2 regions of the Streptomyces sp. NPDC001604 genome follow, and region 1 is predicted to be linked to the other one. Evidence: predicted binding sites of a transcription regulator. Region 1 holds the regulator's gene; the other holds the start of a gene.

What was found. The regulator HrcA, encoded in region 1, represses chaperone genes, less so after heat shock. The targets are predictions, from matches to a motif close to TTNGCACTCNGNNNNNCNGAGTGCNAA.
Region 2: the regulator HrcA is predicted to act here: its motif matches at 1,693-1,719, upstream of groES (co-chaperone GroES).

Annotation. Positions count from the first base shown of each region.
Region 1 covers NZ_JBIAUY010000001.1:540,122-544,732, forward strand. Annotated here, with positions in the region: gene ACFY1E_RS02550 (nitronate monooxygenase) at 1-114, opposite strand, end outside; gene dnaJ (molecular chaperone DnaJ) at 205-1,341, opposite strand; gene hrcA (heat-inducible transcriptional repressor HrcA) at 1,342-2,358, opposite strand; gene ACFY1E_RS02565 (MBL fold metallo-hydrolase) at 2,511-3,239, shown strand; gene ACFY1E_RS02570 (DUF3097 domain-containing protein) at 3,274-4,089, shown strand; gene ACFY1E_RS02575 (Uma2 family endonuclease) at 4,067-4,611, opposite strand, start outside.
Region 2 covers NZ_JBIAUY010000005.1:500,836-505,446, reverse strand. Annotated here, with positions in the region: gene ACFY1E_RS18230 (methyltransferase domain-containing protein) at 1-246, opposite strand, end outside; gene ACFY1E_RS18225 (polysaccharide deacetylase family protein) at 336-1,268, shown strand; gene groES (co-chaperone GroES) at 1,866-2,174, shown strand; gene groL (chaperonin GroEL) at 2,328-3,953, shown strand; gene ACFY1E_RS18210 (ester cyclase) at 4,018-4,611, opposite strand, start outside.

The DNA of each region.
Region 1 (4,611 bases):
CCCGAGCCCGCCGGCCTCGCACACAGCGGCGGCCAGATGCGGCACGGAGACACCGCCCGCCATGGGGGCCTGCACGATCGGATGCGGGAAGAGATCGGTCAGTGCGGAGGACATGACGGCATGTTGTCACGTCCTCCGAACAAGTCCGAATCGGCCCTTCCCCTTGGCACGAGCCTGCACTTTCAGCCCGCCCGCAGCCACCCGTCAGCGCCCGTTGAACGCATCCTTCAACCGCGAGAACAACCCTTGCTGCCCCGGCTGGAACTGCCCCGTCGGCCGCTCCTCACCCCGCAGCTTCGCCAGCTCGCGCAGCAACCGCTCCTGCTCGGGATCCAGCTTCGTCGGCGTCTGCACCTCGACATGGACGATCAGGTCACCCCGCCCGCCACCGCGCAGATGCGTGACGCCACGCCCGTGCAGCGGGATCGACTGGCCGGACTGGGTGCCGGGCCGGATGTCGACCTCCTCCATGCCGTCCAGCGTCTCCAGCGGCACCTTGGTGCCGAGGGACGCGGCCGTCATCGGGATGGTGACCGTGCAGTGCAGGTCGTCGCCGCGCCGCTGGAAGGTCGGGTGCGGCAGCTCGTGGATCTCGACGTACAGGTCACCGGCGGGACCGCCGCCGGGGCCGACCTCGCCCTCGCCCGCGAGCTGGATGCGGGTGCCGTTGTCGACACCGGCCGGGATCTTGACCGTGAGGGTACGGCGGGACCGGACCCGGCCGTCGCCCGCGCACTCCGGGCACGGCGTCGGCACCACGGTGCCGAAGCCCTGGCACTGGGGACACGGCCGCGAGGTCATGACCTGGCCCAGGAAGGACCGCGTCACCTGCGACACCTCACCGCGACCGCGGCACATGTCACACGTCTGGGCGGAGGTGCCCGGCGCCGCGCCCTCACCGTTACAGGTGGAGCAGACGATCGCCGTGTCGACCTGGATGTCCTTCGTCGTGCCGAAGGCCGCCTCGTCGAGCTCGATCTCCAGCCGGATCATCGCGTCCTGGCCCCGGCGCGTACGCGAACGCGGTCCGCGCTGCGACGCCGTACCGAAGAACGCGTCCATGATGTCCGAGAAGTTCCCGAAGCCACCCGCGCCGAAGCCGCCCGCGCCACCGCCGCCCGCCTGGGACAGGGGGTCGCCGCCGAGGTCGTAGACCTGCTTCTTCTGCGGGTCGGAGAGCACCTCGTAAGCGGCGTTGATCTCCTTGAACCGCTCCTGGGTCTTCGGGTCCGGGTTGACGTCCGGGTGCAGCTCGCGCGCGAGCCGCCGGAAGGCCTTCTTGATCTCTTCCTGCGACGCGTCGCGACGCACGCCGAGAACGGCGTAGTAGTCCGTGGCCACTTACGACTCCGCCAGGATCTGTCCGACGTAACGTGCCACTGCGCGTACCGCTCCCATCGTTCCCGGGTAATCCATGCGGGTCGGTCCGACCACGCCCATCTTGGCGACTGCTTCGCCGCCCGAACCGTAGCCGACCGACACCACGGAAGTGGAGTTGAGTCCCTCATAGGCGTTCTCGTGCCCGATGCGCACCGTCATGCCCGAATCCCCCGCCTCGCCAAGCAACTTGAGGAGCACGACCTGCTCCTCCAGCGCCTCCAGGACGGGGCGGATGGTGAGGGGGAAGTCATGCCCGAAACGGGTCAGATTGGCGGTGCCGCCGATCATCAGCCGTTCCTCGTTCTCCTCGACCAGTGTCTCCAGAAGTGTGGAGAGCACTGTCGAGACCGTACCCCGGTCCTCGACGTCGAAGCCTTCGGGCAGGTCTTCCACGAGCCGCGGGACGTCGGTGAAGCGGCGGCCCGCGACCTTGCTGTTGAGCCGCGCCCGCAGATCCGCGAGCGAGGCCTCCCCGAACGGCGCCGGGCAGTCGACCATGCGCTGCTCGACCCGCCCGGTGTCGGTGATCAGCACGAGCATCACGCGCGCAGGGGCGAGCGAGAGCAGCTCCACGTGCCGCACGGTCGAACGGGTCAGGGACGGGTACTGCACGACGGCGACCTGCCGGGTGAGCTGCGCGAGCAGCCGAACCGTCCGCGCCACCACGTCGTCGAGGTCCACGGCGCCGTCGAGGAAGTTCTGGATCGCCCGCTTCTCGGGCCCGGACATCGGCTTGACGCCCGCGAGCTTGTCGACGAACAGGCGGTACCCCTTGTCGGTGGGGATGCGCCCCGCGCTGGTGTGCGGCTGGGCGATGAAACCCTCGTCCTCCAGGGCCGCCATGTCGTTGCGGACCGTCGCCGGGGACACGCCGAGGTTGTGCCGCTCGGTCAGGGCCTTCGACCCGACCGGTTCCTCGGTGCCGACATAGTCCTGGACGATGGCGCGCAGTACCTGCAGCCGTCGTTCACTCAGCATCCAGCGCACACCTCCAGAAGTCGTCCCCCAGGCACTTCGCCTGGCACTCTGTCCGTCCGAGTGCCAGCCGTTACCGGCCAGTGTACGGCGGTGGGGTACACCCGGGGCAAGGTCGGTCCCTGTTGAACAGGGCGTACCGCTAGCGTCGCCGTATGACGATGACTTGGGAAGAGCTGGGGTGGGAGCGGCTCGCGGCGGGAGTCGGGCGGTGCCGTCTTCCGGGCTGGGACTGCACGACGGGACTGGTCGTCGGGGCGGGCACGGCGCTCCTGATCGACGCGGGGTCGAGTCTCGCGGAGGGCGCACGGTTGCGTGCCGAGGCGCAGGAGCTCGCCGGTCACCGTGTGACTCATCTCGCGCTCACGCATCCCCATTTCGACCATGTCCTCGGCGCGGCGGCGTTCGCGGGCGCGGAGGTGTACGGCGCGGTGGGCATGGACGCGGTCTTCGAGGCGCGGCACGCGCGCGAGGAGCTGCGGGCGGACGCGGTGGGCAACGGACTGGACGCACACCTGGCCGAGGAGGCGGTGGACGCCCTGGTCGCGCCCCGGCATCACGTCTCCGGCGAGTGGACCCTCGACCTGGGCGGCGGCCGGCAGGTGCTGCTGGCGAACGTGGGTCCCGGCCACACAGCCCACGATCTCGTGGTCCTGGTCCCCGGCTCCCCGGAGGTCGTCTTCTGCGGCGACCTGGTGGAGGAGTCCGGCGAACCGCAGGCCGGTTCCGACGCCGTACCGTCGCACTGGCCGGCCGCCCTGGACCGGCTCCTCGACCTGGGCGGGGAGGACGCGCTGTACGTGCCCGGTCACGGAGCGGTGGTGGATGCGGGCTTCGTGCGGAGACAGCGGGACGAGCTGGCGGCACGTTTCGGCGTGTCGTAGCCGCTGACCGGCCGCTTCTCCTATCGTCACTCGAATGCGCCAGTACTCCGCCGATCTGACCCCGCCGTGGAAGAAGCCCAAGCCGGTTCCGGAGGTACCGGCGGAACCGGGTCTGGTGGTCGAGGAGCCCGGCACCGGCTTCTGCGGCGCGGTGATCCGCTGCGAGGCGGGCACGGTGACCCTGGAGGACCGCTTCGGCAAGCACCGGGTGTTTCCGCTGGAGCCGCGGGGGTTCCTGCTGGAGGGGCGGGTGGTGACGCTCGTACGACCGTCCGGTGCGGCTCCTGTACGCCCCACCCGTACGGCATCCGGTTCGGTGGCCGTCCCCGGGGCACGCGCGCGAGTGGCCCGCGCCGGGCGGATCTACGTCGAGGGCCGGCACGACGCCGAGCTGGTCGAGAAGGTCTGGGGTGACGACCTGCGGATCGAGGGCGTGGTCGTGGAGTACCTGGAGGGCGTGGACGACCTGCCGTCGATCGTGGAGGAGTTCGCACCGGGGCCGGATGCGCGGCTGGGGGTGCTGGTGGACCACCTCGTGCCGGGTACGAAGGAGTGGCGGATCGCGGAGTCGGTGACGAGCGAGCACGCGCTGGTGGTGGGCCACCCGTACATCGACATCTGGGAGGCGGTGAAGCCGTCGTCGCTGGGGATCGCCGGGTGGCCGCGGGTGCCGCACGGGCAGGACTGGAAGACGGGGGTGTGCCGGGCGTTGGGCTGGCCGTCGGAGAACACCGGGGCTGTGTGGCAGGCGATCCTGAAGCGGGTGGGGTCCTACAAGGATCTGGAGCCGGAGCTGCTGGGGCGGGTGGAGGAGCTGATCGACTTCGTCACGGGTCCAACACAGCCCTGAACTCGCGGGTGTTGATGCCGATGTTCAGCACCGGCAGGTGAAGTGTCTCCCCGTACCTCCAGCTGCGCTGACACCGATAGTCGGCACACTCGCCGCTGCCGTACGGCTCGGTGAGCACGAGGCAGGCAGCCGCTGCCGGATCGACGATCAGGTACACCGGTACGCCAGACCCGGCATAGATCGATCGTTTGGTCACATAGTCGCGGTGTGCGCTGGCCCTGGACACGACCTCGACCAGCATGGTGACTACCTCGACCGGGACGAGGCGGCCGGAATCCGGGCAGGCACTCCGTTCGAGCACCACGATGTCCGGGACCGGCTCGCTTGTTTCCCGGTGCATCTCGACGTACTGGCGCTGCAACCTGTGCCAACGGCTGTACGGAACGCCGTCCTGGACTTCCGCCACCGTGCAGTTGTGCACCAGATCCGGGGATCTCGTCATCACGATGTCCCCTCGCAAGAGCTCGGCCCTGATCCCCTCGGGGACATCAAGCGTGCCGAAGAACTCGATCACCTGCCAGT
Region 2 (4,611 bases), on a different contig from region 1:
ACTCGCCCGCGTCGACTGCTCCACCCCGTTCGGCGTGAAGAACATCCGCTCCGCGTCCTCGGCGCCGAACTTGGCCGCCGCCCGCTGCCGCAGCCGCGCCTGCCCGAGCGCCGCCGACACCAGCTCGGCGGGGTGGTCGCGGCGCAGCCGGGTGGCGACGGCGAGCTCGTCGGCAGGGGCCGTGCCGCGCACCTCGTCGAGGAGGGCGCGGCCTTCGGGGGTGAGCAGGTCGGCGAGGTCGTTCACCGGCCCATTGTGGGCCAGTCGGTGGACGGTACGCCTCCCGCCGCGTGGCGGGCCGGGATCCCGACGGTGGCCTGCGATGATCCGGCACCATGCGAGCAGTAGTACAAAACGATAAAAATCGCGCTTACGGAGTGACATGGGTCCGCGGTGGGATCGCCGTGCTCGCCGTCGCGGCCATCGCCTCGGGCTGTGCCCAGTTCGGCGGCCCCCCGGTGCACCCCGCCCCCGGCCAGGAGCCGCCCCTGCATGCGCCCCCGGCCCGCGCCCTCGACTCGTACGCCACGAAGCTGCACTCCGCGTACCTCGCCCGCGCCGCCGCGGCGCGCCACTGGGACCTGGCGAGGGTTCCGCTGGCGGCTCCGCCGCCGCCCGCGAAGAAGCCGAGGATCAGGGCACGCAAGGGCTTCGAGGTGGACGGCCAGGAGGAACTGAACCTCCCGCCCGTCTTCACGACCGTCCCGACCAGGCAGAAGGTCGTCTTCCTGACCATCGACGACGGCGCCGAGAAGGACCCGGCGTTCCTGCGGATGATGAGCGACCTGAAGATCCCGTACTCCGCCTTCCTCAGCGACTTCGCGGTGAGGGACGACTACGCCTACTTCCGCCGGATGCAGTCCGAGGGGGTGACGCTCAACAACCACACCCTCACCCATCCCTACCTCCCGGGCCTGTCGTACCGGGAGCAGAAGCACGAGATCTGCGGGATGCAGAAGGTCATGAAGAGGCAGTTCGGCAAGGCCCCGACCGTCTTCCGCCCGCCCTTCGGCGACTACAACCAGGACACCCTGATGGCCGCCAGGTCCTGTGGCATCAAGTACGCGCCCATCTGGGACGAGGAGGTCTTCGTCGACCACTGGGAGTACCGCGAGGACGACCGGGACCTGCACCCCGGAGACATCGTGCTCACCCACTTCCGCGGCCGTGACGAATGGGACGGCACGATGGTCGACGACATGCGCCGCTTCCTGAACAGGGTCACGGCCGAGGGATACGCGGTGGCCCGCCTGGAGGACTACCTGTGAGCCTCCGGGGACTGGTGGCCGCCGTCCTGGCGTGCGCGCTCCTCACCGGGTGCGCCCAGTCCGTCGACCCCATCGAACGGCTGGGCGAGAAGGCGGCCCAGCGTGTACGGCCGCCGGAACACCCCGGCGGCCGTACCGCCACTGGGGCCTCACCGCCCCGCTGCCGCCCGCCCCGAAGCCACCTCGGGCGACGCCGAGCACACCCTCGACCACCCCGCCCTGGGCGGCCTGCCCTACGCCGGCCGGAGGACTGCGTCTGGTTCCAGGGCCGCTGACTTCCCATCAGCGCCGGTCGCGGTGTTTCAGCCCGTCCGGCGTTTGAGGACGAGGCCGTTCAGGCCGAAGCGGGGGGCTGGGGGCGGCAGCCCCGGGGCGTTCACCGAGCCCCCGGTCAACCGAAAACCCCGCCGACGCGCCGCGGGCATTGGCACTCCGCTTGACCGAGTGCTAATCGCGGTCATAGTCTCGGCTCTGGCACTCCCCACTGGAGAGTGCCAACAACGCGACGGGCAGGTCCGGCACCCGCGACGACGGATCCACCTGGTCGCCACCTCAGACAGTTAACCCCGTGAGATCTCCGAAGGGGGAGGTCGGATCGTGACGACCGCCAGCTCCAAGGTTGCCATCAAGCCGCTCGAGGACCGCATCGTGGTCCAGCCGCTCGACGCCGAGCAGACCACGGCCTCTGGCCTGGTCATCCCGGACACCGCGAAGGAGAAGCCCCAGGAGGGCGTCGTCCTCGCCGTGGGCCCGGGCCGCTTCGAGAACGGCGAGCGCCTGCCGCTCGACGTCAAGACCGGCGACATCGTGCTGTACAGCAAGTACGGCGGCACCGAGGTGAAGTACAACGGCGAGGAGTACCTCGTCCTCTCGGCTCGCGACGTGCTCGCGATCATCGAGAAGTAAGGGAGTCTGGGGGTCACCCCAGAAATCCCGCACCTGCTTCACCGAAGCATTTTGCTTGTGAGCTGCGCCCCGGGTTCCCGCGACCTTATGAAGCCGGGCGTCCGGGGCGCAGTTCGTTTCACCCACGTTTTCCGAGAGGGCTGAACCGCTCCCATGGCGAAGATCCTGAAGTTCGACGAGGACGCCCGTCGCGCCCTCGAGCGCGGCGTCAACAAGCTGGCCGACACGGTCAAGGTGACGATCGGCCCCAAGGGCCGCAACGTCGTCATCGACAAGAAGTTCGGCGCGCCCACCATCACCAACGACGGCGTCACCATCGCCCGTGAGGTCGAGGTCGAGGACCCGTACGAGAACCTCGGCGCGCAGCTGGTGAAGGAGGTGGCGACCAAGACCAACGACATCGCGGGCGACGGCACCACCACCGCCACCGTGCTCGCCCAGGCGCTGGTGCGCGAGGGCCTGAAGAACGTCGCCGCGGGTGCCTCCCCGGCGCTGCTGAAGAAGGGCATCGACGCGGCCGTGGCGGCCGTCTCCGAGGACCTCCTCGCCACCGCCCGCCCGATCGACGAGAAGTCCGACATCGCCGCCGTGGCCGCGCTCTCCGCGCAGGACCAGCAGGTCGGCGAGCTCATCGCCGAGGCGATGGACAAGGTCGGCAAGGACGGTGTCATCACCGTCGAGGAGTCCAACACCTTCGGTCTGGAGCTGGACTTCACCGAGGGCATGGCCTTCGACAAGGGCTACCTGTCGCCGTACTTCGTGACGGACCAGGAGCGCATGGAGGCCGTCCTGGAGGACCCCTACATCCTCATCAACCAGGGCAAGATCTCCTCCATCGCCGACCTGCTGCCGCTGCTGGAGAAGGTCATCCAGACCAACTCCTCCAAGCCGCTGCTGATCATCGCCGAGGACGTCGAGGGCGAGGCGCTGTCCACGCTGGTCGTCAACAAGATCCGCGGCACCTTCAACGCCGTCGCGGTGAAGGCCCCGGGCTTCGGCGACCGCCGCAAGGCGATGCTGCAGGACATGGCGGTCCTCACCGGCGCCACCGTCATCTCCGAGGAGGTCGGCCTCAAGCTCGACCAGGTCGGCCTTGACGTGCTCGGCTCCGCCCGCCGCGTCACCGTCACCAAGGACGACACCACCCTCGTCGACGGTGCCGGCAACTCCGAGGACGTCGTCGGCCGCGTGGCCCAGATCAAGGCCGAGATCGAGAACACGGACTCCGACTGGGACCGCGAGAAGCTCCAGGAGCGCCTCGCGAAGCTGGCCGGCGGCGTGTGCGTGATCAAGGTCGGCGCCGCCACCGAGGTGGAGCTGAAGGAGAAGAAGCACCGTCTGGAGGACGCCATCTCCGCGACCCGCGCCGCGGTCGAGGAGGGCATCGTCTCCGGTGGTGGCTCCGCGCTGGTGCACGCCGCCAAGGTGCTCGAGGGCTCCCTCGGCAAGACCGGCGACGAGGCCACCGGTGTCGCCGTCGTCCGCCGCGCGGTCGTCGAGCCGCTGCGCTGGATCGCCGAGAACGCGGGCCTGGAGGGCTACGTCATCACCTCCAAGGTCGCCGAGCTCGACAAGGGCCAGGGCTTCAACGCCGCCACCGGTGAGTACGGCGACCTGGTCAAGGCCGGTGTCATCGACCCGGTCAAGGTCACCCGCTCCGCCCTGGAGAACGCGGCCTCCATCGCCTCCCTCCTGCTGACGACCGAGACCCTGGTCGTCGAGAAGAAGGAAGAGGAAGAGCCGGCCGCCGCGGGCCACGGCCACGGCCACGCCCACTGACGCAGCTCAGTAGTCGGTACGAAGGCCCGGCACCCCTGGGGGTGCCGGGCCTTTCGCCGTTCTCCTACCTCTCCAGCCCCTCCAGCGCGCCCAGTTGCGCCATCAGCCCGAGCCGGTCGTACTGCCACCAGCCCTCGACGATCTTCCCTTCCTCATTGCACCGGAAGGTGGTCGTGCCCGTCATGACGACGTTCTTGCCGGTGGCCGGGAGCCCCATGAACTCACCGGTCTGGGTACCGCGCCAGGTCCACCGGGTGTTCACCCGGTCACCCTGCGAAATCTGGTCCTCGATGTCGAAGGTGAAGTCGAACCCGCTGCGCCACATGCCGATCTCACGCCGCAGGGCGTCCATGCCCATGGTGTCCTGCTCGTTGGCGGGATCGTGGTCGTGGTAGTTCTCGGCGATGAGATCGTCGAGCGGCGGCAGCTCGCCCTTGACGGCGATGGTCTCGAAGAACCGCCGCACGTTCGCCGCGTACAGCTGCTCGTCGCGCACGACGTCCAGGTCGGTGAAGGTCGGCATCTCGTCGCAGAGAGCCACCATCTCGCGGAAGATCTTGTCGGTCTCGGGCAGGTTGGAGTTCCGCATCGCCTCCTCGTACGAGGGGAACTCGACGATCTCGATGTAGTGGGACGCGTCGGAGTGGTCCTTTCCGAC